Regions from separate parts of the Chamaesiphon sp. genome, predicted to be linked through region 1. Evidence: riboswitches for the same ligand, from Rfam matches in the RefSeq annotation. Region 1 holds a riboswitch; the other holds the start of a gene.
What was found. A riboswitch is a leader RNA that binds a small molecule or an ion and turns the genes downstream of it on or off. The one in region 1 is predicted to bind cobalamin.

Region 1 (8,364 bases):
TATCAGTGCGATTGTAAGGAACGATATTTTCCCCAAAAGCCGATTGATACTCGTCGCTATCAATGTAAGAATCGATCTCACTCTCATAACCTTCAGCTACACAACGCACGATATGTGCGGAGACTTCTGCTTTAGATTCTGGCGCACGTCCTAAAAAGTGCATGAAATTCAGTTCGGTGAACCGATAAGGAGCGCACTTCTGGAAATAACGCTCTTGATAAAATTCAGATTTGCCCACCGCACGTACGAATTCCCGTACAGAGAGGCTACCATTTGCCAATTGAGATTCCGCCGCTGATAAGCGTTCGCTTTCCATCATGTGGGGATTGCCCAAAACATGCTTGTAAACTGCGCGAATCACTGCTTGCACGTCGTCAACAGTGCGATTGGGCCATAATTCCATCCGTGTCATAGTTGCCATGATTATTTCGATCCTAAATTATTGTTATCTTGTAAATATCTAGGCAAAAGTTAGCGATCGAAACCGCAAAAATCTTGCTAGGGGTAGTGTTTAATTTTGAATTAAGGTTCGATACCGATGCTCATTTATAGAGCGAACATTTGTTTGAGTAGAGATCTAAATCCCCACTCAACAACTGTTCTAAAGCCTAAAGCCCTAAAGCCTAATCTAAACCGCAGTCATACTGACGATCGAACCACCTTGCTTGTGAATCCGTTGATAGGTTTCTGACAACTGCTCGTAGGGCACCATGTAGACTTGGTTGCTCCGACGGAACTTGGAAATGTTATTGAGCTTGTTAGCACGATAACCAGTCACCTCAATCCGGTAAACCTTGCCTTGCTCATCAGCACCTGCACCAAGACGAGTGCGAGGATCGATCGGCGGATTGCGGAAGGTGTTACCTGGAGCTGTAACAGCCGTAGCAGTAGCGTTAATCACCAAAGAGTTAAGTTTTGGTGACTTGCCTGCTAAGTCTGCCTTGAAGGAGCTAGTAGCTGCCCCACGTACCAATTGGAACGTGTGGGTAAAGCCCACCATGTGACTAATCGCTTCGGTCTTGTAGCCACGAATATAGGGAACGATATTATCCCCAAACACGTTTTGATACTCATCGCTGTCGAGGTACGAATCGATTTCAGCATCAAAGTCACCAGCATCTAGGATCGCACTGTGAGCTTTCATTTCATCATAGCTATTCGGCGCACGTCCTAATAGATGGCGGAAGTTCAACTCGACAAAGCGATAGCGGGGACAATCACTAAAGCGGGACATATATACGTCTGACTTGGCGACAGCACGGACAAATTCCCGTACGCTATATTCACCGCTTCTAAACTGCGACTCAGGAACTACAGCCCGTTCGCTTTCCATCACATAGGCATTGCCTAGTACTTGGCGATAAACGGCGGTGATAATTTCTTCGATCTCAGCATTAGAGCGTCCGGGTATCCACTCGATCGGTGGAGTTTCGTCAAATCGGCTAATACCCAATCGTGAAGCTGGTCCAAAATACATTTATTAAGTCTCCCTACGGCAACGGTACTAAATCTGAACACGATCGTCTCAAAATTTTGGGCGATTTTGGCATTACATTTACAAGTAATAACCATTAGTTTGTCAATTATGAGAGAGTTTAAGCTCTAGCAACTAACTTATTTGGCTACCTTACCCGCCCTAACGATCGATAAGCTTTTATAATCTTGTCTATACTAATCTTCATCTATTCTTGTAGCTCCGATCGCTAAGAATCATTAAGCTGTAGTGTTGAGATTTATTGCGTGGAATCTGGGATAGTTGATAGTTGATATAGCAATCCTAAATAAAAAGTTAGGTTGACGTAGGGTGTGTTGGGCTGCTGCCGTAACGCACCAATATTTAGTACCAAGGATCTGATTTATGATTGCTATAGTACTCCGGTGCGTTACGCTTCGCTAACACACCCTACACTATTTACCTGTGACTTCGACTTTAAAAATAGTGCCAACGGGTTTGCCCGCGATCGTCATTTCCCAACCGATCGATCGCAAGAATTGTTCGCCTGACTTGGTTTCGACGATATCTACGCCCCATTGATTTGCTTGGAGTGCGTCTGGAGCATCACTAGTGGCGGGAGTAGTCTTGATGCCACCTAAAACCAGGATGTCAAAATCGATCTTCCCGATCGATTGCGTGCGGCTATTAACCAGCATCTGGGCACAAGTTTCGCCTACTTGTTGAGGTGTGAGTAAATCCGCCCGACAGACAATTTCGACGATCCAGTGGGGACTATCTACCTGACGACACTGGATTTCTGGGTGAGTACTGAAGCCTTCTGCAAATACCTGGGTGAAGGCTTCCCGACTCAGGGCGGGGACGCGATCTTCGGCAAGGTCAAAGTTGTGAGAAAATAACATTCGCAGGGCTGGGGACTCATTCATGGCTAGTTGTGAAAGATTTTAGCTGAGTAATCAAATGGTCGAAATAGGGGCTGACGATCGCGTGTTGACTTGGCTCGATCCGGCGCAAACTAGCTGTCTTGAGTCCTTCAAGTCCGACTGTCATGGCATCAATCGGCACTTGTAATTCCTGATAGAGGAGCCGCAAATTGTCCAACCCATCGGCACTAGTATATTGGGCATTGCTGCCCACGATCCCATAGGTAATAGTGCGAAGATAATGCCAAAAGTCCCGCCAGCAAGCCTCAGCGCGTTCGGGAGGATAGAGTCCGCCCCCTGGCTCGGTAATCTGGGGAAATTGAGTGTAGAGTTCGGTTCTAGCTTCGGCAATGATTTCGACGACTCGATCGCGTAATAACTGCCCGACTGGGATCAGCTGAGAAGTCGGGGGTGAAAGTACCGCAATTTTGGCGCAATCTTCATCTGTGAGATACACTCTGGCATCTTCAGCAGCTTGAAATATGGCAATACTTGCGGCTGGATGCTGCAACTCCCAACTAGCAAAGCTCACAATTCTGGCTCTAGCAATCAGTTCTTTAATTCGATCGGTCAGCATTGGAAATTTTTGAATAAAAGTTAGACTCTATCCAGAGATATAGCCATCCCAAATGAAAAGCTAGGTTAATGTAGGGTGTGTTGGGCTGCTGCCGTAACGCACCAGTATTCGATCCCTATCTGATTTAGGATCGCTATATATCCAAATTCATTATATCCGCATGGCTTGACGAAGCTGTCACCACATAACTCGATCGCCATAGTGGGGTTCCTGGAGGTTGTTTGCTGACATACGCCAACAGCTCTGTAACTTGTGCCATCTGCAATCTGAGCGGTCTTTTTTGGGCATCAGCCAACCATCTCAACTCTGGCAACTTCGCAAAAATACCTGCCCACAGATAGTTCGTACCGACAGTTATCGGTTGCAAGAACTCAAACGGCGACGGTGGATATTGGGGTAAGCGTTGAATTGAGCCAGTTAGCACGGGATTTGACATCAGCGGGGATGGAGACAGCAGCACGATATTGCCTAGTGCATCTTGCTCTACTAAAATCAGATAGCCCAAGAATCCCCCAGGTATCTCTAATAATACTGATGTCCGACTGGCGATCGTCTGTTGAAACTTTTCCGAGCCAACTCCATCCCACAGACTAGAATCTGGCACATGCTCCGGTAATACTAGCCCAAATCGATCGGACGCATCCGCCGCCAAATTCCACAATATTTCCCACTGAGTTGTCAGATTGCGATCGAACCATTCCACATCACTAAAAAAATCAACTCGATTCAACTTCAAGCCAGTGAAAATCGCTTCCCAAGTCTGGCGATCCAATCTTTGCCCATTGAGAGCTTTTCGCGCCGCCTGTTCGCCGATAAGTTCGGGGACTCTCGATAATAATTTCTTGGTAGTACCAATTTTTCGCGCGGTTAGCATCGTTTTCCACTTAGCCAATCTCGCGCCGGAGATCTCGATCGCTTGAGCAGATCGATCGGAACTATTAGTTTGCATATAATTTTGATTTTAGCAGGAAGGAGGGAAACAAATCCCAAGAATGCCAACGATTGTGTCTTGAAAAGGTACTTTACCTGGGGAAACCCCAAGACCGCACTTTTCGCAAATCGTGGCTAGTGATGCAAAATCCGGATGGTGCGCGGACTAATCTAATATGTCCCTAAAGCCTAAAGCCTAAAGCCTAAAGCCTAAAGCCTAAAGTGGCTAGAGTTGGGTTTTGCTAGGAACTATAATCATTGAAAAATAGGGAACATCGCGCGGCTCGACATCTTCTATCGAGATAATCTTTTGATCCGTTGCTGTTGCCCGTTCGATATATTTTGCCCGATCTAACAAATCTAGATCGCTTAAAATCTGCCGAACTTTATCAAAATGGCGACGGAGTTTGATAATTGCCACAGCATCGGCATTGACTAATTGGGTAGTTAATACTTCAACTGATAAAGTCGCCGAAAGAACACTAAAAATATCATTACGGTAACATAATGGCATCCCGATCGCAGCGGCTGCACCCATCGGTGAAGATACCCCAGGTACGATTTCGGTAATGAATCGATCGGCTAATCGCGTAAATAAATACATGAACGAACCGTAAAATAATGGATCGCCCGCACATAATACTACGACATCTCGCCCCGCTGATAAATGAGCCGCGATCGGTTTAATCGCCTCAGCATATAATTCTTGGGCGGCTTCAGGATCGAGCGCACGGGGAAAATGAAAACAGACTTCGATTTGCTTACCAGTTAGATAGGGTGCGACAATCGATCGGGCGATGCTTTCATGGTCGTTTGCTGACTGATAGGCGACGACAGGAGCCGCTTGCAGGAGCCGAAACGCCTTGAGTGTCAATAACTCTGGATCGCCAGGGCCAACCCCGATCCCGTATAATCTCCCTGTCTGGATGGCAACCATTATTCCTGCTCCGTGGCTAGTGCATTGACAGCCGCAGCAGCCATCGCACTACCACCGCGTCGTCCGTGAATTGTGATAAAAGGTACGCCTCGACTATCTGCTGCTAGAGCAGCTTTTGATTCCATTGCACCCACAAAACCGACAGGGAAACCGAGAATCAGTGCGGGTTTTGGTGCGCCCTCGTCGAGCATTTCAAGCAATCGAAATAGAGCCGTTGGGGCATTACCGATCGCGATGACAGCTCCAGCTAAATAAGGTCGCCATAGTTCTAGAGCAGCAGCCGATCGAGTATTCTCTAACTTGGCGGCTAGATCTACCACCTGGGGATCTGGGAGCGTACAAATAACTTGGTTTTCCACAGGTAAACGTTTGCGCGTCACTCCATCTGCTACCATCCGCGCATCGCACAAAATCGGTGCCCCATTTGCTAGTGCTTTTCGTCCGACTCGAACTGCATCGATCGAATAATCCAGATCGCTGACAATATCAATCATCCCACAAGCATGGATTAGTCGCACTGCTACGGCATTGAAATCAGTAGGTAAGTTGTCTAATTGTGCCTCCGATCGAATCGTCGCAAAAGATTGACGATAAATTTCCGCACCATCGCGGATATAGTCTAGGGGTGCTGGAATCGTAATTTTAGACGGCATGAAGTATTTGGTGCAGTTGAACTGGAGATTGACGAGTCGTAAATGACTCAAAAGATTCTTGGGGATTAAGCCGCTGATGATGATAAGCCGCGATGAGATTGCCGATAGCGATTGGGACTGATAGCGGTGCTAAAAGATCGCTCTGCTCTGGCTCAGATCGGTCTGTAAAGCCCCCGATCGCCAGTCGATAGCTCCTGGTTCGTTCGTCTCCCCAGAGGGTGATATCTGCTCGATCGTGTTGGGCGCAGGATTTATCGCAACCGCTGAAATGGATATTCAATGGTCGATCGAGTGTAAAGTTAGCGGCTAAATACTCCGACAGGGCGATCGCATCCCGTTGAGTATCTGTCGCGCTAAACTGACAACCAGTTGCACCCGCACAGGCTCTTAATAAACTACTGGGATGATTGGCTGTTGTCACCAAGCTTAAATCGTTAATTAATCCCTGCACCCTCGCCAGATCGATCGCCTGGACATCGGGGATAATCAGATTTTGCCAGGGAGTTAAGCGGATCTGCCCACTCCCATACCGAGCGGCGATGCTCCCAACACCCCGCACTTGCGATCCACTCCATCGTCCCAACGGCAACACCACTCCCAAATAGTAGCAATCCGATTGGCATTGCTGATGTACGCCTAAATGACGATCGCTCAATCTAGATTGTGTCTGTGCAACATCGCCATTTTCCGTAGAGAACCGCTTTAGATCGAGGTTTTTAAAAACAAAACGCCTGGAAGTACCGAATTCTCGTTGGACTACTTCCCCAAAACCTGTCAATCCGTAGTGCCCGATCGCATCCCGCAGCCGTGGTTTTCGACGTGCATCCCCACCTAATACTTCGCTCCCGCGTCGATAACTTTGAGCAATCGCCGCCAACATCGGCACACATTCATCCGAGTCTAATCTGACATCTACAGGTAGCGGTGGATCGCCTCTTTCTCTCATCCCTAAATAGAGACTAAACTCGCGACTTCCAACAGCTAACAGCGTAATATCATTAGGTCGATCGACAATCCCCACACTTCCACCACCATCGAAACCCACACTAAATTTACTCGACAACACTCCCAATTCGGGATGCTCGGTGAGATATTCATGCCAAGCATCAGCCAATGGACGCACATCGATCGACTCCTGCGAGTCAATTCCCGCAGTCGGGCTAATCATAATATTGCGGATGCCATCGACAGCACTATTACCCGCCGCCAAACCACAGTCTGCTAATTTACTTAGTAACTCTCGATCGAGATCTTTGGCTAGCGATCGCAGTTGCAAATTCGCGCGATTGGTAACTTGAATATACTCTAAGCTGAGTGACTCTAGTAGACTCGCGATCGTCAGACACTGAGACTCATTTAACACTCCACCTGGAATTCGTAACCGCGTCAACAAACCATCACGAGCGATCGCAGGATGGTAAATATCTGGACAGATCGACCTTTCAACGGACACTGAATGTAACTCCTTCCCGATGCGACGCAGGGAATAGTAGATTAGAGTACCGCCTGCGGTACACTCAGGCACGGTATTCTGACTCGAAGCGTTCGCTCCATCACAGTTGCGGCACAGCCCTGGATTTTCACCAGACTTCCCCGATCCTCAGCTAGACCAATCTAACATGAGATGGTGACTCGTTGCCCTGACCAGATCGGAACAATCCCACTATCGCCCCGTCACAAACATTAAATTCACATTTTCCGGTAGGCAGTTTGGACTCTACATCCGATTCCAGAACAGTCGAATTCAGGCTACAATTGCCTTGTGTGTGAGTCAGTATAAATAACCATCCAAAGCTATGTCCCCCAGCCCACTAACCATAGTTGCTCAAACCGCCATTGGCGTGTCGGTTAGATCTGCTACCTCAGAGCACGAACAGCAAGTTACTAAATTGACTAAAGTATATCCAGTCGATCGACAAGAAAAATTCCTCGAACTTCAAGCCGAGGTTGAAACGCTCCTCTGCCACTTACAAGCTCTTCAACAAGTACGTCGATAATTTGTCAAGCAAAACTTTCTAACTACTCCCTTCCTAGTGTCAAATTAGACATCTGGTGTAGGGGGTGAATGGTGAATGGTGATGTCTCTCGATTGAGTGGGAAGGGAGTATCTAAAATAGCAGCATTTTAAATCAGTACACGGATCTGTAGGTTGGGTAGAGCAAGGCGAAACCCAACACACCCAACCAAAGTTTCTTTCATTCATTAGACGACATTTATGTCGGCTCAGTTGCTCGGAACGAGACACTCAGGTTAAATATTGGTGCGTTACGGCTTGCGCCTAACACACCCTACATCAACCTAGCTTTTCATTTAAGATTGCTACATGCGCTAGTTTTTGATACGGAGTTTGAGTCCCTGGATCGACAACGAAATCATTACTTATTACTTATTACTCAATCACCTAAATTAATTCATACAAAGTACTGCGTTGCCGATCCTGTCGATCGATCGCCCGAATCGCACCTTGCAAATCCTCCACCGACAAACACGTCCCGCCCTTAGCTCCCGCCATCGTCGTAATATGCTCCTCCATCAACGTCCCACCCAAATCATTACACCCCCAAGTAAGAGCAGTTTTCGCGCCTTCTAGACCCAACTTGACCCAACTGGGTTGATGATTGGGAATATAGTTACCGAGGAAAATTCGCGCGATCGCCGTTAATAATAAATTATCGGCTAAAATCGGCTGATCTCGTCCGACGCGACTGCGGAGAGGTGTGGGTGCTGATTCTCCCACAAAGGGGAGGATGATAAATTCAGTGATTCGGGTAGGGTAATTGTATTTAATTGCGTGTTGTTGAATCTGTTTTAACTGCTCTAAATGAGCGATCTGCTGGCTGGGTGTTTCGATATGTCCAGCTAACATGGTACTAGTAGTCGGCATCCCCAAT
Region 2 (4,640 bases), on a different contig from region 1:
TCCTGGCTTACCGCTAGCGATCGCCAGAACTGATTGGCAAATGACTCTAGTTGATTCTACTGCCAAAAAGGTCGGGTTTATCGAATATATCGCTCCTGAGCTTGGCTTAACTAATACTCATCCTTTAGTCAGTCGGATCGAAGCTTTGGGACAAGAAAGACAGCACCGCCATCAATACGATCTCGCGCTAATTCGAGCGGTGTCATCGGCAAATGTTTGTGCTGAATATACCCTACCTTTAGTCAAAGTAGGCGGGACAGCAATTCTCTATCGTGGCAATTGGACAGATGAGGAAGCTACTAGTTTAGAACTTGCAGTAGCAAAACTAGGGGGTGAGATTAGTAAGATCGATCGATTTACAACTCCCATCAGTGATAGTATCCGCCACTGTATTTGGCTGCACAAAACTACCGATACACATCCCTACTATCCTCGCGCTGTCGGTATCCCCACTCTAAAACCACTCTAGCATTGCGCTAAATAAACTCCAATACTTGACGATTTGAAGTTTCTGATGATAAGATTGCATATCAAATTTAAGCCATTTGGCTTAGAAGCGATCTGCCGACTCCGAAGATGGCGAGCATTTCTCAATTTTTGAGTATATATAAATAAAAATTGAAACTCACTCGATCGTCGCACTTAGCTAAATTTTGCTAATTAGTGCCAGCTCGCTCTAGCACATTCTCGAACTGAGAGTTCGAGCGAAAATGCAAGTCTGTGACCTGCCAAGATAGTATCGAAAGCGATTAGCTCTGACTCACCCAACAAATTCATTAGGTAACTTGTAAGGACACAATCATGAACACAACACTCAAAACTGCCATTGGCGGATTGTCCGCCATCGGCCTCTGTACGATAAGCTTGTCCGCCCAAGCGGTAACTCTTGTTAACGGCAACTTTACACCTGGAACGGCAGGACAGACCAGCTCCTCATTTTTCAACGCAGCCAATACTGGCTGGAGTACTACCGATAACAGTAAATTGAATTTTGTAGTGCCGATCGGTCTAGAATACACAGACAATCTCAACGTAGCAGGCGGTCGTCCCGATCCGAACTTGCAACTGCGTGGTACTGCGCCCATTGCCAGTCCTGATGGTGTCGCAACTTGGTTTGTAGCGGCAGATGGCGATCCTGGTTTCGGTGCCCCGATCTATCAATCAGTGAGTGGTCTGACAGCAGGCAAACAATATGATGTGACGTTTTATCAGGCTGCCGGACAGCAAAGTGGATTTACTGGTCCGACAACCGAAAGATGGCGGGTCGGTTTTGATACGAGCATTCTGACTTACGCAACCACTGGCGCGCAACTCGCAAAGACTCAGCTATCAGCCATAAATATATTTCCAGATACAGCTACGCGGGTAACTGATTGGCAGAAACAGACATTAACATTCACAGCTAATACCACCAGTGATATCTTGACATTTTTGGCAGTTGGTACTCCCGATGGAAGACCACCCTTCTCGCTCTTGTCTGGTGTCTCGGTTTCGCCTACTGCCGTTCCCGAACCTTTTACGATTATCGGTACGATTGTCGGCGGTACAGCAGCTTTACGGTTGAGAAAGAAACTAACTAAATCTACCAAAAATGCCTAAATAAATCCTAAATTGTTAGAACTACTAGCTGTAATTTTCACCTGATAGTTCACTTGAGATCGCTCGTGACGATCGAAACACCATTTGCGATTGAGGTTGCGCCATCGTTAAGCACGACCTCAATTCGATCTGACCAGATTTTTTAACCCAAACTTGGAGACGCTTTGATAACGTGCAGCAGTATTTGTCATCATTAGCGTTAGATATATTTAGATTATGCGCTTGGTTAGTCATCCTCGCGATCGTCTTTATCCCGCTAGAACGGCTTTGCGCCCAGCAAAAACAGCCAGTCTTCCGCAAAGAATTTTTTATCGACTTGGGTTATTACTTCCTCAATAGTCTGCTACCCAAACTGCTGCTAATTCTGCCGATGTCGATCGTGGCTGCGGTAGTACATCAGCTCGAACCCAGTGGAATCTATACTTGGGTAGCAGCTCTACCCTTTCGAGTTCGGTTCGTCCTCGCAATAATCGTCGGCGAATTTGGTGCGTACTGGGGGCATCGCTGGTCGCATGAGATTCCCTGGATGTGGAGGTTTCATGCAGTCCACCATAGCTCGGAAGAGATGGACTGGTTGGTAAATACTCGCGCCCATCCGTTGGATATGTTTTTTGGACGGTTTACGGGCTTACTCCCGCTCTATCTCCTCGGTTTGGCACAACCCACCGCAGATGCAGACATCCTACCAGTGCTATATTCGTTGGTCGGCACCGTCTGGAGTTTCTGGGTTCATGCGAATATGAATTGGCGGTTTGGATTTGTCGAACGAGTGTTGGCTACGCCAGCTTTTCATCATTGGCATCACACGAATGATGGCGCGGAGTATATTAACAAAAACTATGCCGCGATTTTACCCATTATGGATATCCTCTTCGGTTCATTCTATCTCCCAAAACATCGCTGGCCGCAGAAATATGGGATCGAAATGTCGATCGAGCCAAGCTTTACCGGACAACTATTACAACCATTAAAACGGTAGTTATAGCAATCCTAGATGAGAAGCTTAACCCCTAGAAGGCGGACTTTGCATCATGAGCAGAGACTTCAGTCTCTATGCTAACCACAACCCCTTAGTTTAACTCTGCGTTTTCTTGATTATTGCCCCTTTTCCAGAACACAGGCATCCTCAACACCCATTTTTCCCTACATCCGCTGCCAAAATCTTAACCGCCCTGGCGACTATTATACTACATTATTGGGGGTCGATATTTCAGACCAAAGTCTGCGCCAACGATTTTTTGCAAGCGATCGCAGAACCTGTATAATGAAAATTCGATCTGGTTTGAGTAGGGAACAGCTACTCAAAGTAATGGGGAAAGCCTGGTGAAAATCCAGCACTGTCCCGCAACTGTAAATCGTCTGCATCAGCGTCGATTGAGTCAGAATGCCCGCCAGAAGCTACATATCGGTCAATTAACCTACGAGGTATTAGGTGAACCCAGAACATTGTTTATTTGTTTGTACCACTTGCGGTAGTAAGTGGCAAGATGGTCAGCGCGTTGGTACGAGCGAGGGCGAACGCCTACTACAGCAGCTCGAAGCTTTGCACCAAAAGTGGGAGTTAGCGACAGAGTTTCCGATCCAAGCTGTAGGTTGTATGAGTGCCTGTAGTAAGTCCTGTGTGATTTCCTTTGCGGCGGCGGGGAAGCATACATATCTGTTTGGTGATATTCCGACCAACGATCCGAATATCCCGTTGAGCAATATCCTCGACTGTGCTGAAAAATACTATCAGCATTCCACTGGAGTATTACCTTGGGGAGAACGTCCCGCACCGCTCAAACAAGGCATCCTCGCCAAAATTCCGCCCCTCACTACCCCCACTCGTACCCATGCGGCACTATAATCGCTCCCGCCGCGCCAATTTGTTTACCCAAAACTTGCTGTGGATTGGCTATCAGGCTTGGCAAGGTTATCTAAATCTCGATAGAGGGGCAGTAGTCATCAGTAGCGAAGTGGATCTCCTGGACGATTCTGACCGCCACTGGGGAGACAATCTCGAACCCAGTCTTAATTTTCGCTATATCCCTCAGGCGCAATTGTCTATCTACTTACAAGAGTGGCTGGTACAGACTCCAGCGATCGATCCCATTTTAGCTGCTGTCGCTAATTATCAGCCGCAGACTGAGCTAATTTTTGCGATCGAGTCTAGCTCTCTCGATCTCGGCTGGTGTCAACGCCTAAAAATTTCGCCTCCAGACTGTTATCAACAGATCTGTCGGCGATGGAGTGAGTTTGAATTAGGGGTTAGGGGTTAGGCTTTAGGCTTTAGGCTTTAGGCTTTAGGCTTTAGGTTTTAGGGACAAGGGGCTAGGAACTATAATTAGTTCTTAGTCCCTTCACTTTACTAGCTCTCAGTCTCCCAATCCCCCAATCCCCCAGTCTTACTCGGCTGTAGCTAGTTCGTTATTGTTGCGATTGCGTTTGCGAGTTAGAAGGTTGAATAATTGGATACCGATCGCTTTAATGAGATTACCTTCTAATTCAGTGAACATAATCATGTTCATCCCAAATGCTGCGTTAGCCTCTTCGACGACTTCATCGGCTTTAGCTTCGTCGATGGGTAATTCATTCATCGCTTGACGGTAATTGCTTTTAAATGCTTTTTCATCAGGAATTTGTGCAAACTCATAAAACGCCGTTCCTTCACCGTCAGTGAGTTTCATCGCGTTCTGAGCAATTTTTTTGAGGATTTGACCGCCGGAGAGATCGCCTAAGTAGCGGGTGTAGAGGTGTGCTACCATCAGTGCGGGGTCGCGATCGGCTACTTCATGAATTCGGGCGATATACTTTTTGGTAGCCTCTGAGGGAGCTACTTGCTCTTTCCAATTGGCTCCATAATAGAAGGCTAAGTCTTGTTCTAGCGCAGCCTTGCGATCGAGTTCGGGGAAAAATACTTTAGACAAAATTGGATCGTTGGCACGTTTGTGCATTTCCTCTTCCATCGCTGAATAGACGAAGTAGAGATTGGTGACTAGCTTGCGGTAGGATTTTTTCTCAACAGTCCCTTTGAGGAAACAGGCGATGAAGCCTGTGTTCTC

Region 2: linked by a shared signal. The riboswitch ahead of ACEW9J_RS07325 (DUF1636 domain-containing protein) and the one ahead of cobG (precorrin-3B synthase) in region 1 are both predicted to bind cobalamin.

The regions. Positions count from the first base shown of each region.
Region 1 covers NZ_JBGSQZ010000008.1:18,225-26,588, reverse strand. The annotation lists gene ACEW9J_RS00525 (phycobilisome rod-core linker polypeptide) at 1-421, opposite strand, end outside; gene ACEW9J_RS00520 (phycobilisome rod-core linker polypeptide) at 629-1,477, opposite strand; gene ACEW9J_RS00515 (DUF2656 domain-containing protein) at 1,909-2,379, opposite strand; gene ACEW9J_RS00510 (phycobilisome protein) at 2,372-2,953, opposite strand; gene ACEW9J_RS00505 (hypothetical protein) at 3,087-3,902, opposite strand; gene cobI (precorrin-2 C(20)-methyltransferase) at 4,110-4,820, opposite strand; gene ACEW9J_RS00495 (precorrin-8X methylmutase) at 4,820-5,473, opposite strand; gene cobG (precorrin-3B synthase) at 5,463-6,998, opposite strand; cobalamin riboswitch at 6,977-7,110, opposite strand; gene ACEW9J_RS00485 (hypothetical protein) at 7,270-7,470, shown strand; gene cofH (7,8-didemethyl-8-hydroxy-5-deazariboflavin synthase subunit CofH) at 7,875-8,364, opposite strand, start outside.
Region 2 covers NZ_JBGSQZ010000103.1:238-4,877, reverse strand. The annotation lists gene rsmG (16S rRNA (guanine(527)-N(7))-methyltransferase RsmG) at 1-469, shown strand, start outside; gene ACEW9J_RS07335 (PEP-CTERM sorting domain-containing protein) at 802-1,599, shown strand; gene ACEW9J_RS07330 (sterol desaturase family protein) at 1,784-2,578, shown strand; cobalamin riboswitch at 2,861-3,010, shown strand; gene ACEW9J_RS07325 (DUF1636 domain-containing protein) at 3,032-3,445, shown strand; gene ACEW9J_RS07320 (hypothetical protein) at 3,432-3,857, shown strand; gene ACEW9J_RS07315 (heme oxygenase (biliverdin-producing)) at 3,984-4,640, opposite strand, start outside.